4 regions of the Marinobacter sp. JSM 1782161 genome follow, and region 4 is predicted to be linked to each of the others. Evidence: riboswitches for the same ligand, from Rfam matches in the RefSeq annotation. Region 4 holds a riboswitch; each other region holds the start of a gene.
What was found. Region 4 has a riboswitch for cobalamin ahead of GQB00_RS18395 (ABC transporter substrate-binding protein). Riboswitches for the same ligand answer to the same signal wherever they lie in the genome.
Positions count from the first base shown of each region.

Region 1: linked by a shared signal. The riboswitch ahead of GQB00_RS16595 (ribonucleoside-diphosphate reductase subunit alpha) and the one ahead of GQB00_RS18395 (ABC transporter substrate-binding protein) in region 4 are both predicted to bind cobalamin.
Region 2: linked by a shared signal. The riboswitch ahead of GQB00_RS03200 (CbtB domain-containing protein) and the one ahead of GQB00_RS18395 (ABC transporter substrate-binding protein) in region 4 are both predicted to bind cobalamin.
Region 3: linked by a shared signal. The riboswitch ahead of GQB00_RS19835 (TonB-dependent receptor domain-containing protein) and the one ahead of GQB00_RS18395 (ABC transporter substrate-binding protein) in region 4 are both predicted to bind cobalamin.

Region 1 covers NZ_WSSA01000004.1:39,636-43,842, reverse strand. The annotation lists gene GQB00_RS16605 (universal stress protein) at 1-320, shown strand, start outside; gene GQB00_RS16600 (DUF3047 domain-containing protein) at 368-1,081, opposite strand; cobalamin riboswitch at 1,209-1,389, shown strand; gene GQB00_RS16595 (ribonucleoside-diphosphate reductase subunit alpha) at 1,528-4,207, shown strand, end outside.
Region 2 covers NZ_WSSA01000002.1:726,467-730,673, reverse strand. The annotation lists gene cobD (threonine-phosphate decarboxylase CobD) at 1-143, shown strand, start outside; gene GQB00_RS03210 (cobyric acid synthase) at 140-1,615, shown strand; gene bluB (5,6-dimethylbenzimidazole synthase) at 1,612-2,328, shown strand; cobalamin riboswitch at 2,376-2,585, shown strand; gene GQB00_RS03200 (CbtB domain-containing protein) at 2,617-2,802, shown strand; gene GQB00_RS03195 (CbtA family protein) at 2,899-3,684, shown strand; partial or broken gene GQB00_RS21790 (ATP-binding protein) at 3,665-4,207, shown strand, end outside.
Region 3 covers NZ_WSSA01000005.1:144,092-148,298, forward strand. The annotation lists gene polA (DNA polymerase I) at 1-649, shown strand, start outside; gene GQB00_RS19835 (TonB-dependent receptor domain-containing protein) at 670-2,463, opposite strand; cobalamin riboswitch at 2,591-2,782, opposite strand; gene GQB00_RS19840 (hypothetical protein) at 3,090-3,452, shown strand; gene GQB00_RS19845 (ABC transporter ATP-binding protein) at 3,475-4,207, opposite strand, start outside.
Region 4 covers NZ_WSSA01000004.1:431,904-436,110, reverse strand. The annotation lists gene GQB00_RS18405 (putative bifunctional diguanylate cyclase/phosphodiesterase) at 1-859, opposite strand, end outside; gene GQB00_RS18400 (heme NO-binding domain-containing protein) at 852-1,415, opposite strand; cobalamin riboswitch at 1,601-1,815, shown strand; gene GQB00_RS18395 (ABC transporter substrate-binding protein) at 1,967-3,037, shown strand; gene GQB00_RS18390 (FecCD family ABC transporter permease) at 3,034-4,101, shown strand; gene GQB00_RS18385 (ABC transporter ATP-binding protein) at 4,098-4,207, shown strand, end outside.

The DNA of each region.
Region 1 (4,207 bases), 390 kb from region 4:
AAGGCGTGGATCTGCTGGCCAACAGCCCGATCTTCCGCAAGGTTCCGCTGCATCTGGTGATGGTTGGCGACGAGACCGATGAACGCCGTGCGGCCCTGGACGCCGCCGCGCAGAAGCTGGAAGCGGCCGGTTGCTCGGTGGAGGTGGCGGTGCGGGCTGGAGACGTGGAAAAAACCCTGCACGCCTACCAGGAAGAGCAGGGCATCGACCTGATGGTGATGGGCGCCTACGGCCATTCCCGCATCCGTCAGTTCCTGGTGGGCAGCACCACCACCAGCATGCTCAAGACCAGCGAAACGCCGCTGATCATCCTTCGATAGTAAGTGCTTGCTTGCGCCGTTGGCTTCTCATGCCGGCGTCTATCCTGTCAGCGTGAGAGCCGGATGTCCCCGTAGTAGGCGGTGGCGGCCGAGCCGGTATTGTCGCCGTCCGTCATCACGGCAATGCCGGTTATGCGCGGCGGATCCTCGCCGAAGGCGGCGCGGTAGTCCGCCACCAGATCCCGGCTCTCCTCCATCCACTGTCCCGCATGGTCCGATCCGCTCTGCACCGCGATCATTCGTGTTTCCTCACTGAACGGGTTGGGCACGGATTCGCCCCGGGGCAGGCGGTTGGCCCAGATGTAGTTGAGCGCGCTGCCGGGCAGGGCGTCGCCGTGAACCAGCTCCACCGCTTTGCGTTTGGCCCGCTCGAAAAACCCCGCCTTGTCCGGTTCGAAGGCAAACGCCACGTAGATCCGGGCGGGATAGTCGTCACCGTCCTTGCGGCGTGCGTCCCCCTTTGCGTAAACGCCGTCCACTTTCCAGCGCCAGTGCAGCACCAGCTTTTCACCGGGCTCGATGTCGACCCGGTGAATCAGTCCCGAGGCGCCGCCGTCGGTGTCCGCGCGCAGCACTTGGGTACCCTGGTCGTCGACCAGTCGGTAGCGGGTGTGGGTATCGATATCGGGGAAGGTCAGCGGGGTCCAGCCGTCGTCCAGGGTCTGCAGGGTGGAGAAGGGCGTCAGCGACTCGGCGGTGGCCGGAACGCTCTGCAGCGCCAGCGCCGCCACCAGTAGGGATGTGGCCATTCGTATCAACATTGGCTTGTTCCTGTCAGGCTTCATCTATATAGTGCTCTTATCCTTGGTTAGACACCAGATCTAGTGGTTTATCGTTAACCAGCGCACTGCCAACCGGGAGTCGTAAGGCGCTCCCGGCTGCACAGCGCCGTTATCCACAACCTCTGGTGTCCGGGAATCCGGTGAGAATCCGGAACTGACGCGCAGCGGTATTGGGGCACGAGCGTGACACGATGACACTGGCATCTGCTGGGAAGTCGTTACGCGAGGCGAACCGGAACGGTTCAGACCCCTGAGTCCGAAGACCTGCCAGGGAGGTGTGGCCCCACCAATGGGACCACGCGACTGCACCTTCGCGACTCAGGGTGAGCAGCAAACGGCAATCCGACTCCACACCCCCGTGGAGGCCTGCCGTCCTGCGTACGCGAAGGTAAGACTTTTGACAACGCGTACCCAGGAGAACCGTCATGTCCAGCGCTGCAGCAGCCCCAACCGATGCCCAGGAACAGACCCTGGCCCTCCGAGTCATCAAGCGAAACGGCCAGTTGGTCGATTTCGATGCCAGCAAGATCAGTGTCGCCATCACCAAGGCGTTCCTCGCCGTGGAAGGCGAGAAAGCCGCCGGTTCTGCCCGTATCCACGACAGCGTCCGCCGCGTCAGCCGTCAGGTCATCCAGGCCCTGAGCCGGCGCCTGCAGGCTGGCGGCACCGTGCACATCGAAGACATTCAGGATCAGGTGGAACTGGCCCTGATGCGGGCCGAGGAACAGAAGGTGGCCCGGGCCTACGTGCTGTACCGCGAAGCCCACGCCCAGGAACGTGCCACCCAGGCGCCGGTGGAAGCCCATCCCACCCTGACGGTCTCCCTGGCCAACGGCCAGACCGTGCCGCTGGACGTGGGCCTGATGAAACATCAGGTGGAGCAGGCCTGCGCCGGACTGGACGCGGTGGACGCCGAAAGCGTGGTGGAAGACGCCGTGCGCAACCTCTACGACGGCATTCCCGAGAAAGACGTGCTCAACGCCCTGGTCATGACCGCCCGCGGGCGCATCGAGCAGGAGCCGGACTACAGTGCCGTCACCGCCCGCCTGCTGCTGGAACAGCTGCGTCTGGAGGCCGGTCAGGCCCTGTCCCTGCCGCTCGATCAGACCCTGGCCGAGGTTTATCCACAGGCGCTGTCCAGTTTCATCGGTTTCGGGATCGAGCGTGAGCTGCTGGACCCGGCCCTGGGCGAGTTCGACCTGGAGCGCCTGGGCGCTGAAATCAAACCCGAGCGCGACCGGCAGTTCGGCTTCCTCGGCCTGCAGACCCTGTACGACCGCTACTTCGTCCATTTCGAGGACCAGCGCCTGGAGCTGCCGCAGGTCTTCTTCATGCGTGTCGCCATGGGCCTGGCTTTGCGCGAGGACGACCGCAACGCCCGCGCCATCGAGTTCTACGATCTGCTGTCGTCGTTCGACTACATGGCTTCCACGCCGACGCTGTTCAACAGTGGCACCCGGCACTCGCAGCTGTCCTCCTGCTACCTGACCACTGTGTCCGACGACCTGGAAGGCATCTACGGCGCCATCAAGGACAACGCGCTGCTGTCCAAGTGGGCCGGCGGCCTGGGCAACGACTGGACGCCGGTGCGTTCGCTGGGCTCCCACATCAAGGGCACCAACGGCCGCAGCCAGGGCGTCGTGCCGTTCCTGAAAGTGGTCAACGACACCGCCGTGGCGGTCAACCAGGGCGGCAAGCGCAAGGGCGCGGTCTGCGCTTACCTGGAAAGCTGGCACCTGGACATCGAGGAGTTCCTGGAACTGCGCAAGAACACCGGCGACGAGCGTCGCCGCACCCACGACATGAACACCGCCAACTGGGTGCCGGACCTGCTGATCGAGCGCATGCGCGCCGATGCCGACTGGACGCTGTTCTCGCCGAGCGACGTGGGCGACCTGCACGACCTTTACGGCAACGAATTCCGCACCCGCTATGAAGAATACGAGGCGATGGCCGAGCGCGGCGAGATCAAGCTATCCAAGAAGATTTCCGCCAAGCAGCTCTGGCGCAAGATGCTGACTGTGCTGTTCGAGACCGGTCACCCCTGGATCACCTTCAAGGATCCCTGCAACCTGCGTTCGCCGCAGCAGCACAGGGGCGTGGTCCACTCCTCCAACCTGTGCACCGAGATCACCCTGAACACCAGCGCCGACGAGATCGCCGTGTGCAACCTGGGCTCGATCAACCTGGCGGCCCACATCGACAACGGCGAGCTGGACGTGCTGCGCCTGGAGAAGACCGTTAACACGGCGGTTCGGATGCTCGACAACGTCATCGACATCAACTTCTACGCCGTGCCTCAGGCGCGCCAATCCAACCTGCGCCACCGTCCGGTGGGCATGGGCATCATGGGCTTTCAGGACGCGCTTTACCGCCTGGGCCACGCCTACGCCAGTCCGGAAGCGGTGGAATTCGCCGACCTGGCCATGGAGCAGATCAGCTACTTCGCCCTGCGGACCTCCGCCCTGCTGGCGAAGGAGCGTGGCGCCTATGAAAGCTACGAGGGCTCGCTCTGGTCGCAGGGCATCCTGCCCATCGATTCGTTGAACAACCTCAAGGAAGCGCGTCGCGAGGGCGACCTGAGCGTCAACACCGAGACGCGCCTGGACTGGGAGCCGGTGCGCAAACTGATCGCCGAGCATGGCATCCGCAACTCCAACGTCATGGCCATCGCGCCGACCGCGACCATCTCCAACATCGTCGGCGTTAGCCAGTCCATCGAACCGGCGTACCAGAACCTGTTCGTCAAATCGAACCTGTCCGGCGAGTTCACGGTGATCAATCCTTCGCTGGTGGCGGACCTGAAAGCCGAAGGGCTATGGGACAACGTGATGGTCAACGACCTGAAGTATTACGACGGATCGGTACAACAGATCGACCGCATTCCGCAGGCGATCAAGGCCCGCTACGCCACCGCCTTCGAGATGGACGCCCGCTGGCTGGTGGAAGCCGCCGCGCGCCGCCAGAAATGGCTGGACCAGGCCCAGAGCCTGAACCTGTACATGGCCGAGCCGTCCGGTCGCAAGCTGGACGAACTCTATCAACTGGCGTGGGAACGCGGTCTGAAGACCACCTACTACCTGCGCTCGCTGGGCGCGACCGGCG
Region 2 (4,207 bases), on a different contig from region 4:
CCCAGCGAGGTGTCTACGTGCGCCGGTTCACCAAGCCGGCCGCGCTGCGTTTTGGCCTGCCTGCAACCGAATCCGACTGGCGCCGGCTGCAGCAGGCGCTGCAGGAAATCCAATCCGAAAGAGTCAGGAACACGGCACGATGACCACATTGATGGTGCAGGGTACCACGTCCGACGCCGGCAAGAGCACGGTTGTGGCGGCGCTTTGCCGCTGGCTGGCGCGACAGGGCGTCTCGGTCGCCCCGTTCAAGCCCCAGAACATGGCCCTCAACAGCGCGGTGACCCGCGACGGCGGCGAAATCGGCCGCTCCACCGCATTGCAGGCCCTGGCTTGTGGCCTGGAGCCTCACAGCGACATGAACCCGGTCCTGCTCAAACCGCAGACCGACTGCGGTGCCCAAGTGATCCTGCGCGGCCAGGTTCACGGCAACATGGATGCTTTGGATTACCTCGCTTACAAGGCCGAAGCGGCCAAGTCAGTGATGGCGGCCTGGCGTGACCTGTCCGCGCGCTACGATGTGATCATCGCCGAAGGCGCCGGCAGCCCGGCGGAAATCAACCTGCGCGCCAACGATATTGCCAATATGGGGTTCGCCGAAGCGGCGAATTGCCCGGTCCTCCTGGTGGGGGATATCGAACGCGGCGGCGTATTCGCGCAATTGGTGGGCACGCTGGAGCTGGTGTCTGAGAGCGAACGAGACCGCATTGCGGGATTCGTGATCAACCGGTTCCGGGGCGATCCGGGCCTGCTCACGTCCGGCCTGGAGTGGCTCGAAGAGCGGACCGGCAAGCCGGTGGTGGGTGTGCTGTCGCACCTGAGCGGTCTGCTGCTGGACGCCGAGGACAGCGTTAACCTGACCTCCGTTGCCGGCAACGGCCAGCTCAGGGTGGTGATTCCACGTCTGCCGCGCATGAGCAATCACAACGATTTCGACCCGCTGCGCCTGCACCCGGGCGTGGACCTGAGCTTCGTCGGGGAGGGCGAAGCCATCCCGCCGGCGGACGTGATCATCCTGCCCGGCAGCAAAAGTACGCGCTCCGACCTGGCCTGGCTGAAAGCGCGGGGCTGGCCCGGGGCGATCCGCCGGCATCTGCGCTACGGCGGGCATGTGTTCGGCATCTGCGGCGGCTTCCAGATGCTGGGCGAGTGGGTTGCCGACCCCGACGGCCTGGAAGGGGAGCCGGGCAACAGCGAAGGGCTGGGCCTGCTGCCGCTGAACACCCGGATGGTGGCCGGCAAACAGCTGCGCGAGGTAGCGGGCGAGCTGCGGCTGCCGGGCGGGGACGATATGGCCCCGCTGACCGGCTATGAAATGCACAACGGCGTGACCACCGGCGCCGCGCTGGAACGCCCGATTCTCAACCTGGGCGGTCGCCCCGATGGCGCCGTCAGCGACGATGGCCAGATCATGGGCACCTACGTGCACGGGCTGTTCGACCGGCCTGAGGCCTGCGACGCCCTGCTGGCCGCCTGGGGGCTGCGCGGTGAGGCCGCGGCGGTGGATTACCAGCAGCACCGGCTTGCCCAGCTCGATCGCCTCGCCGACCATCTCGACCAGCAACTGGACACTGAGAGACTCCGGCACTGGCTGGGTCTGCCGAAGGAAACCGAATGACCGATTCCGCCAACGACTTCACCGACGCCGAGCGCCAGGGGCTGTATCGCGCCATTTTTGAGCGTCGCGATGTTCGCTCCCAGTTTCTGCCCGATCCGATACCGCCCGGGGTGCTTGGGCGGCTCATCGAAGCGGCCCACCACGCGCCGTCCGTGGGTTTTATGCAGCCCTGGGATTTCCTGGTGATCGAAAGCACCGAGGTACGTCGCCGGGTGCTGGAGAACTTCGAGCAGGAGAACCAGCGGGCCGCTGACAATTACGAGGGCGAACGCCAGGGCACCTACCGCAGCCTCAAACTGCAGGGCATCCTCGACAGCCCGCTCAACCTCTGCATCACCTGCGATCGCAGCCGCGGCGGCCCCAAGGTGCTGGGGCGCAACAGCATCGTCGAAACCGACCTGTTCAGCACTTGCCTGGCGGTGCAGAACCTGTGGCTGGCGGCCCGTGCCGAAGGCATCGGCGTCGGCTGGGTCAGCATCCTCGACCAGGAGCGGTTGGCCGAGGTGCTGGCGTTGCCTGAGAACGTCTATCCGCTGGCGTATCTGTGTGTGGGGTATGTGAGCGAGTTTCTCGAGCAGCCCGAGCTGCAGGCCAGGGGCTGGCGTTCGCGTCTGCCTCTGGAGCAGCTGGTGCATCACGACGGCTGGCAAAAAGCGTTGCCGGATGGCCACCCGTTGGCCGACTGGCTGGCCCACAGAACACCCCGAAAATAGGGCGGTCCGGCGGTCCCACATTGCGCCCGCCGGGGCGTTGAATTACGATATCCACCTCGAAGACGGGTGCCCCTGCCACAGGGGATAATCGGGAAGTATGGTGCGGCCTCAGGCCCATTCCATCGCTGCCCCCGCATCGGTAATAAACGCGTAGTCTGCAACATGCCACTGGCCAACGCCGGGAAGGTGCAGATGATGGCGCTCGAAAAGGCGCCCCGTTTTAAGCCCGAAGACCGGCCTGTCATTCCTGCTATCCACCAGTGGTGCGGCGGGCACCAAGGAGTTGATATGTCTGCGTTTTCCTCATCCTCCAGCGAATCGGTTTCCGGTTCCCGGGTTTCATCGGCCGTCCAGCAGGGCGCTGTTGCGGTCTTCGGCGCGTTGATCCTTTACGCCGTTGGCTTCCTGCCGATGAGCGCGGCCCACAACGCCGCGCACGATACCCGGCACACGTTCGTTTTCCCCTGCCACTGAGCGCTGTCCGATCGTAGGCTATCCGTTCATGGATAGTCTTCCGCAGCGCCCGGCGTTGGCACAACGACCGTTCTATTTCCTGCTGGAGGGAAATCCATGTTCCGCTCATTGATACTCAGCGCCTGCGTTATTGGCGTTGTCGCCGGTCTGGCCATGACCGCGTTTCAATCCTTTGGCGTCACACCGATCATTCTCGCGGCCGAACAGTACGAGGTCAGCGAACCGGCCGAGCCGGAAAGCGCCCATCCGCATGAGGCGGCCGGCCATACTCACGAGCACGGCCAAGCGGGCGACCATCACCACCACGGCGGTGACGAGTGGGCCCCGGCCGACGGCTTCGAGCGCACGTTCTACTCGGCGGTTTCCAACATCTGCGCCGGTATCGGTTTCGCCGCGCTGCTGCTGGTGGTCATGAATCAGCTGCGTGAACGCGGCCGCATGACGCCCAACGCCAGTCGCGGGCTCCTGCTGGGGGCGCTCGGCTTTGTCGCCGTGTTCATGGCCCCGTCGCTTGGGCTGCCGCCGGAAGTGCCGGGTGCCAGTGCCGCCGCCCTGGAATCGCGCCAGCTTTGGTGGGTTGCCACGGTACTGCTGACCGTCGCCGGACTCGGTATCCTCTTCCTGGCCGGCGGCTGGCAGCGCATCCTGGGTGTGCCGTTGTTGCTGGTGACGCACTTTTTCGTGCCCACCCACGAGGGCCCGATGTTCTCGCATCCCGATCCGGACGCCGTCACAGCGTTGAACGAGCTCCACCATCAATTCATCTGGGCAACCGGCCTCTCCAATCTGGCGTTCTGGCTCCTGATTGGCGTGCTGTGCGCGGTTACCCTCAATTACCTGTCACGGACAGGTCGCATCCATCATGAACAAGTTCCTGCCTGAGTTTCCGTTCTCGGCCGTTGTCGGCCAGGACGATCTCAAGACAGCGTTGCTGCTGAACGCCATCAACCCTCGAGTCGGTGGCGTTTTGATCAGCGGTCCCCGAGGCAGCGCCAAATCGACCCTGGCCCGGGCCCTGGCCGACATCCTGCCGCCATCGAGCGAAGGGGTTCGTCCGCCATTCGTGAACATGCCTCTGGGTACCAGCGAGGATCGCCTGATCGGCAGCCTCGACCTGAAACGCGTGCTGGCGGATCAGGACGTGGCTTTCGAACCGGGCTTGCTGGCCCGGGCGGACGGCGGCGTGCTGTACGTCGACGAAGTGAACCTGCTGCCGGACGCCCTGGTGGACCTGCTGTTGGATGCGGCTGCACGCGGCATCAACGTGGTGGAGCGGGATGGCATCAGCCACAGCCACGCGGCCCGGTTCGCCCTGATCGGCACCATGAACCCGGACGAGGGCGAATTGCGCCCGCAACTGCTCGACCGATTCGGGCTGTGCGTCGAGATGCAAGGCACCATTCCG
Region 3 (4,207 bases), on a different contig from region 4:
GGCGCACCTGTCCGGCGACGAGGGGCTGCTCAAGGCTTTCGCCGAGGGCAAGGACATCCACAAGGCCACCGCCGCCGAGGTCTTCGACACCACGGTGGACAAGGTCACGTCCGACCAGCGCCGCAGCGCCAAGGCCATCAACTTTGGCCTGATCTACGGCATGTCCGCCTTCGGCCTGTCGCGCCAGCTGGGCGTGGAACGCAAGCTCGCCCAGGAGTACATCGACCTCTATTTCCACCGCTACCCCGGTGTTCGCCAGTACATGGACGACATCCGCAAGCAGGCCCACGACGACGGTTACGTGGAAACCCTGTTCGGCCGTCGCCTGTACCTGCCAGAGATCAACGCCAAGAACAAACAGATGCAGCAGGCCGCCGAGCGCACCGCAATCAACGCGCCCATGCAGGGCACCGCGGCGGACATCATCAAGAAGGCGATGGTGACGGTGGAGAACTGGCTGCTGGACCAGCACGCCAGGGACGCCCGCATGGTCATGCAGGTCCACGACGAATTGATCCTGGAAGTGAAGGAGTCGGCCCTGGACGACGTCATCAAGGGCCTCACCGATCGCATGTCAGCCGCCGCCGACCTCAAGGTGCCGCTGCTGGTGGAAGCCGGTGTCGGCGACAACTGGGACGAGGCGCACTAGCGACCTCGCCCCGGCTGCGTTCAGTAGCGGTAGCGCAGGGAGGCCAGCAACGCCCGTTGCTGGCCAGAGTATCCGGCCACGGTGACCGCCTCCTGATCGAGCAAGTTGCGCCCCTTGAGCGTCAGGTCGAGGCGGTCGGTCGCGGCATAGGCCAGCGTCAGGTTGGTCATCCCATAACCGGGAATGTCGCTGTCCGCCGCCGTATCCACCGAATCCGTCCGCCCCAGCCATTCCAGGCTCGCTTCCAGCGGCCCGAACGTTTTTGTTCCCGCCAGGCGCCCGTTCCACTTGGGTCGCCGGGCCAGGGCATCGCCGGTGTCGTCATCGGTGGCGCGGGTATAGCCGGCGCCCATTTCCAGCCGCCAGTCACCGCCCCGGTAGATGACGCTCAGTTCCGTACCTTCCGCCGTCGCCGACTCCGTGTTGTAGGGAATGAACAAGGCGTCCAGCTGGATCAGGTCATCGAAGTTGGTGCGATAGGCCGCCCACTCATAGGACAGACGTCCGACACTGCCCTTGAGCCCTACTTCGTAGGTTTCCGAGGTTTCCGCGTCCAGGTCCGGGTTGGCGCCAAACGGCGAATACAGATCGTTGAAGTTGGGCGCCTTGAAGCCGGTGCCGTAGCTGACGTAGGGCTTGAGCGCGGGCGTCAGCTGGTAGCCTACCGATACCGCCCCGGTGGTCTCGTCGCCGTAGGCCTGGTTGTTGTCGTAGCGCAGCGACGTCTCCACATGCAGCGGCTGATCGACGGTCTGCCACTGACCAAACACCGCATTGTTGTAGCGAGCGTCTTCCGTGTAGGCCGTCGAGGCCTCCACACGCTCTTCAACCCGCTCGACGCCCACGGTCAGCAGCTGGTGGCCAGTGAGGTAGGCATCGGACTGGACCAGGTACTGGCGGCGCCGGGTTTCATAGTCAAAGTAATCCGACTGGTCGATAAAGTTGTCGTTGTCCTCGCGCCCGTAGCCGATCTGGGCGTGCAAGGTGACATCGTCGCTGGCGGCGAAATCGGCGAAAACCCGCCCGGACTGCTGCACGAACTCGTTCCAGTAGCGCTGATCGGCTGTACCGAAAACGCTGTCGTAATCGTTCTCGCCCTGGGCGTGCATCGCGTTGAGGCCGAGCGACAGGCGATCATTCACCCGCTGATCCACGCTGGCGCTGAACGACTGGCTCTCGAAACCGTCGTCATCGCGCTGATTGCTGACCGGCTGGGAATCCACACCATCGGTCTCATACATCGACGCCGACAGGCTGTAGGCCGTATCGCCGGTGCGGCCCGAGAAGTGCTGGGTCAGGCGCGAGGAGCCCTCGGTACCGGCGCTCACCTCCGAAATGGCTTCCGGCTCCGGCGTGCCCCGGCGCGTGAATATCTGGATCACCCCACCGATGGCCTCCGAGCCGTAGAGGCTGGAGCGCGGACCACGCACCACTTCGATGCGATCCACCAGCGCCAGGGGAATGTTTTCCAACTGGGCCGTGCCCGCCGTTGCACCGCCGACTTTCAGGCCGTCCACCAGCACCAGCACGTGATCGGAATTCGAACCCCGCATGAACACGCTGGACTGCTTGCCGGCACCACCACTCTGGGACACGGTCACGCCGGGAACACCGCGCAACAGGTCCTCGATGCTGCTGGCCGTGCTGCGCTGGATGTCCTGCCGGCTGATGACCGTCACCGAGGCGTTCACCTCGTCGGCCGTTTGCGCGGTCCGGGTCGCGGTCACCACAAGGGGATTGAGAATGTCCGCGTTGAGCGGGGCGGCAAGACAGCCGGTCATCAGGCCGGCGGCCAGGGAAAAGGGCTTGTTCACAGAGGGCGTCCTGGGTTCGCATCCGGTTCAGTCGAAGCCGGTGGACGGAGGACGCGCGGTTACGGGATGGGCAACCACCGGTGAAGCCCTCCGCAGCACCGCATGCACCGGCCAGGATCAGAGAGATCCCTGCCGGGAAGCAGGTGGCCGGTCTCCGGGCTCATTCCTTCCCCGGGATCGGGGCCGGCAGCGCCTTCCCGGACCGGAGGTCCAGTGGCCTTGCTGCTGCAGAGGAATTTACCGTTGCGGGGGCAGCACTGGGTTTGCACCAGTTTCCCGTTTCACTCGCCGTGCGAGCACCGCCTGCCAATTGACGCCGGTGACGCACGCGTCACCGAACTTGCCGGGACTTTAGGAGGACTGGCCCACCGGGTCAACGCATTTTCCCGGATTTTCTCATTCCCCTGCACGCCCGCCGAACTCACCACAACGGTGCAGGCCGAACCCGTGATGCGTCATGGCGGTGCGTAATTCCATGCAAAGCTGACGTTTTCGCCTTTTATTTCAGGATTTTAACGATAGGCACATTTTTAGCTTAATATTCAGGGTCGATAACGCGCACGCTCTGATCCCCCACAGGCTCGGGACCGTCCAGACGCAAGAGCGCTTTGAAATGAGGTACGACAATGACGACGCTAGCAGCAGAACGCAGTTGGCTACTGGATCGCGGACTCCTCAAACTCGTCCACCAGTGCCGCCGACTGATCCTGGCGGAATTCGGCGTTAAGCTTCACCTGACCGACAACGACCTGGAGGACCAGTTGGCGTCCTACGCCAGGCAATCCCGCTCCAGCCACCTGAACAACGCCTGGGAAGAGCTCAAGAAACAGGTTCCGGATCTTGCCAAGCAGGACGACGACAAGCCGCGCAATTACCGCGGCCAGGAGTTGGCGGAGCCGGCCGCGGCGGCCAAGAAAGAGGAACCGGCCAGCAGCAGCAAGACCCGCACCATCACCTACCGGGGCCGCAAAATGGAAGTGCCCGCCTGATCGCGGCACGCCGACGGCGCGTTCAATCCACCGGGTCGGGAGTCCATCGCGGCGCGGGCCGCCAGAAGCTGTCCCCGCCCTCGCCGACCCGCTCGACCGGATAGCTGTAGACCCGCTGCAGGCGCTCCGACGACAGCATTTCAGACGCCGAACCGGCATCGTGGTGACCGTCGGGATACAGTAACAGGACCCGGTCGGCGTAGCGTGCCGCCAGGTTGATGTCGTGAACGGTCATGACCACTAACCGCCGCTGCTCCCGCGCCAGCGCACACAGGGTTGCCATCAGTTCCGCCTGGTGGCGCAGATCCAGATGATTCACCGGCTCGTCCAGCAACAGGACGCCGGGGGCCTGGGTCAGCAGGGTTGCCATGGCCACCCGGCGCTGTTCGCCGCCGGACAGGCGGTCGACCCGAGCCTCCGCCAGACCTTCCAGCCCACAGCTCGCCAACGCCCGGCGGATGATGACCTGATCATTCGCTCCCAGCGCCTGCCAGCCCGGTCGGTGCGCGTAACGGCCGGCCCCGACGGCTTCGGTTACGGTAAACGGAAAATCCATCGGCGACTGCTGCAGCAACAGGCCAACGCGACGCGCCAGCACTTTGCGCGGGCAGCGCCGGATGTCCACGCCATCGACAAACACCCGTCCCGCCAACACCGGCAGCAGACCAGCCAGAGTCAGCAGCAGCGAGGATTTGCCGACACCGTTCTCCCCCAGGATGGCCCAGACTTCGCCGCCTTCGGCCTGCAGATCAAGC
Region 4 (4,207 bases):
CCCGGCGCGGTCCGCGCAGCAGGATCGCCGTGGAGCTGTCGGACAGCGTGGCGATCAGCTCGCCGTCGCGGACGCATTGCTCCAGGCGCCGGCGCAGCTCAGCCGTCAACAGTTCGTTCTCCCTGCGACTCAGCGTCTCCCGCACCAGCGCATGGTTGGGCAGGGCGATGGCCAGGATATCGATGTCCGCGCCGTCGGCCTGCCGCAGACGGTCGGCCAGTGTGGTTTCCAGGTAATGGACGTTGGCCAGGCCGGTGCCGGGGTTGATGAACTTCTGCCGGGTGATGTCCGCCTGGGTGCCGGAGATCATGCGCGCCGTACCGGTGGCCGGATCGTGGTCGCAGATCCCCCGCGCGACAACCCAGCGGTAACCGCCGCGACCGTTGGCCAGGCGGTACTCGGCCCGAAATCGGGGTATCAGGCCGTTGATGTGGTCGTGCAGTTGCTGGCGCACCCCGGACACGTCCGCCGGATGGATCATGTCGAGCCAGTGGGAGGGCGCGAACGAGGTGCCCAGATCGGTGCGACCGCACATCGCCAGCCAGCGTTGCGAGACCTGCAAGCGCTCTTCCTCAAGATTCCACTCCCAGACGCCGTCGTTGGCCCCTTCGATCACCAGGTTCAGGCGCCGCGTGCGCTCCGCCACGCGCTGCTCCAGATCCGACTTCACGCGTTCCAGCTCGGCGAGGTTGCGGCGCACCGACTCCAGCACGAAGTTGGACAGCACCGACAGTTTCTGGATATCCAGGTCGTCGGAAGCCGAGTGGACGTGAAAGTCGAAGCGGCCGTCCACCGCCTGGCACAACTGGTCGGCAATGGCGTTGATCTCGTCGCGCAGGCGCTTTTCGGCGTCAGTCACCGGCGGCCTCCACCTGCAGGCAGAAACGGCACGCGGCGTCGCCGCGCTTGCGGCAGCGTTCCACCACGAACTGGCCGGTTTCGCCATACTCCTGCAACAAGCGCCGGAACAGCGCTTCATAGAGCCCGCACAGGCGATTCGGGGAACCGTAGGTGACCAGCAGGCGATCGCCCTGCTCCCGCACCGAAAACTTGTCCCGCACCCGGTCGCGCTCGTCTTCGTCGCGCAGGCCGGCGGCGAGGGTGGCGTGCACGGCCGGTTGGCGTTTGAGGAAATCCCGCGCCGAACCGGACACCTGATAGAAAATGGGGAACATGCGCCGGGAGATGTTGATGAAATAGTCGGCGTAGAGCGCCCAGAGGGTCTCTTCGTCCAGCTGGAAATGGCTTTGGGCCGCCCGGATCAGACGCAGGCACTGCCCGTCGTCGTAGTCGGTGTCGATCCGGAAATCCTGGCCCGGGGCCAGTTCCGCCTTGGCCCGGACCTCTGCCAAGGCCTCCGGTCCGCCTTCGCTTTCCACCAGTTCCAGTAAGACTTTCTGGATCAATCCAATCATGCCTATCGATACTCTACCGTGCCGGGGCCGGGCAACGTCGGGTGGTTCCGGCCAGGCCTCCAGTCTAGGCCAACCTCCGGACCGATGCAGGGCCACTTTATAAGGTTTTACACTCACCTTTCGCCGCCACGACGGGCCGGAGCGCGTATTCAAGAGCGTCCCGACTTGCTCCGGCCCGCCAAGCTGTTTATGCTCCACTCGTCGGTTTCCTTCGGGAAGCACGGAGCATCGCAAGACGCTCCCGACCAGGGAATTCGCCGCGGCCCCGCCGCGAAACGAAACTGCCCCCGCAACTGTAGGCGGCGAGCCACGCCCATCCGCGCCACTGGGAAACCCCGGGAAGGCCGGGCGCAGCCACGACCCGTCAGTCAGGAGACCTGCCGACACGACGTTCACCCATCCGGGCGGGGTGCCCCGGGGTTCAGGAAGGACGATTCCCATCTCAGCGATCTGCCAGCCGACCCGACGCGTTTCCATCCCCCCGATTGCAACCTCAGCTAACTGTTATGTTATAACATAACCATATAGCGACAACGGAGATCGGGACTGACATGACTTCCCCTCAATCAGCAGGCCATCAAAACAGCCGTTTTCAACGGGCCGCAGACGCGACTCGACCGCTGCGCGGCTTACTTCTGGCGATAGCGGCCCTCTACACGCCGCTTGCAGCGGCCACCGACTACCCATTGACCCTGACCAACTGCGGCCGTGACATCGAATTCGACGCCGCCCCGCAGAGCACCGTCACCATCGGCCAGTCCGCCACCGAGATGCTCTACTCGCTGGGGCTGGGCAACAAAGTGTCCGCCACGTCGGTGTGGTTCAACCCGGTGCTGCCGGAATACAGGGCCCTCAACGACCAGATAGAGCGCATCGCCGACAACGACCCCAGCTTCGAAGCCGTGGTCAATCACAAGCCGGACCTGGTGGCGGTCCAGTACGAGTGGCACGTTGGCCCCACCGGCATCGTCGCCACCCGCGACCAGTTCCACGACCTGGGCATCAACACCTACATCCTGCCGGCGGACTGCGACACCAAGGACAACTCCACCGGCGGTGACGGCACCCGCGTCGCCGCGTTTTCAACGGATTCCGTCTACAAGGGGATCCACGAACTGGCGACCATCTACGACGTGGAAAACGCCGGCGACGAGCTGGTGGCCGACCTCAAAGCCCGCGAGAGCAAGGCCGTCGCGCGCGCCCGCGACCTGGATCTGCCGGACGACCTGTCCGCCGTGTTCTGGTTCTCCTCCGCCGACCTGGAAATCGATCCCTACGTCGCCGGCCGCCTGGGCGCACCGGGCTACATGATGGACAAGCTGGGCATCCGCAACGTGATCGAGTCCGATGAGGAATGGCCCACCGTGGGCTGGGAGTCCATCGCCAAGGCCGACCCGGACATCATCGTCGTCGCCCGCATGGACCGTCGCCGCTTCCCCGCCGACGACGTGGAAAAGAAACTGGAGTTCCTGCGCACCGATCCCGTCGCCAGCCAGATGACCGCCGTCAAGGAAGGCCGCATCGTGCAGATGGATGCCCACGCCATGAGCGCCACCCTGCGCACCATCTTTGGCCTGGAAGCGCTGTCTGAATCCCTGGCGGAGATGACCTTCAACCGATGATCCGCGCCCTCGCGACGATCTGGCCACTGACGGCACCGCGCCTGCACTGGTTCTGGCTGGCGCCGACGGTACTGCTGACCGCGCTGGTCGCCGGTACCGCCATCGGCGAGACCCGGATTCCCATCGAGACCATCCTCAAGGTGCTCGCCAACCACCTGTGGGGAGCGGGCTACGCCGTGGACCGGATCGATGCCGGCATCATCTGGAGCTACCGGCTCAGCCGCGCCATCGTCGCCGCCTGCTGTGGCTCCGGCCTGGCGCTGGCCGGGGTGGTGCTGCAGGCGCTGCTGCGTAACGCCCTCGCCGACCCGTTCCTGATGGGCATCTCCGCCGGCGCTTCCACCGGCGCCGTGGCGGTCACGGTGATCGGCGTTGGCGCCGGAGCTGTCACCCTATCGGCGGGTGCCTTCGCCGGCGCCACCCTGGCGTTCGGGCTGGTGGTGATGCTGGCCCGGGCAGCCAGCGGAGGCAACGGCGGACGCGGCATCCAGACCGCCGGCGCCATTATCCTGGCGGGCATTGCCGGCTCCCAGCTGTTCAACGCCCTGACGGCTTTCATCATCGCCAAATCCGCCAACGCCGAGCAGGCCCGGGGCATCATGTTCTGGCTGCTGGGCAACCTGTCCGGCGTGCGCTGGGAGGACGTCACCCTGGCGGTCCCCACCGCCCTGGCCGGCCTGCTGGTGTGCCTGTGGCACATGCGCGCGCTGGACGCCTTCACCTTCGGCGCCGACAGCGCCGCCTCACTGGGCATCGCCGTGCGCCGGGTGCGCGGGCTGCTGATCGGCATCACGGCGCTGGTGACGGCGGTGATGGTGTCCATGGTCGGCGCCATCGGCTTCGTGGGGCTGGTGATTCCCCACGCCATGCGCTTCATCGTCGGCAGCCGTCACGCCCGGCTGGTACCCGCCTCGGCCCTGGCCGGCGCGGTGTTCCTGATCGGCTCGGACATCCTGTCGCGCATCCTGGTGCCCGGTCAGGTGCTGCCCATCGGCGTCATCACCTCGCTGATCGGCGCGCCGGCGTTTGCCCTGATCCTGATCCGGGGGAGCGGAACGCGATGAAGCTGTGTGCCGAACACCTCGACTGGACCGTCCACGGCCGCAAGCTGGTGGATAACGTCAACCTGAGCATCGAGCCGGGGGAAACCTTCGGTCTGGTGGGGCCGAA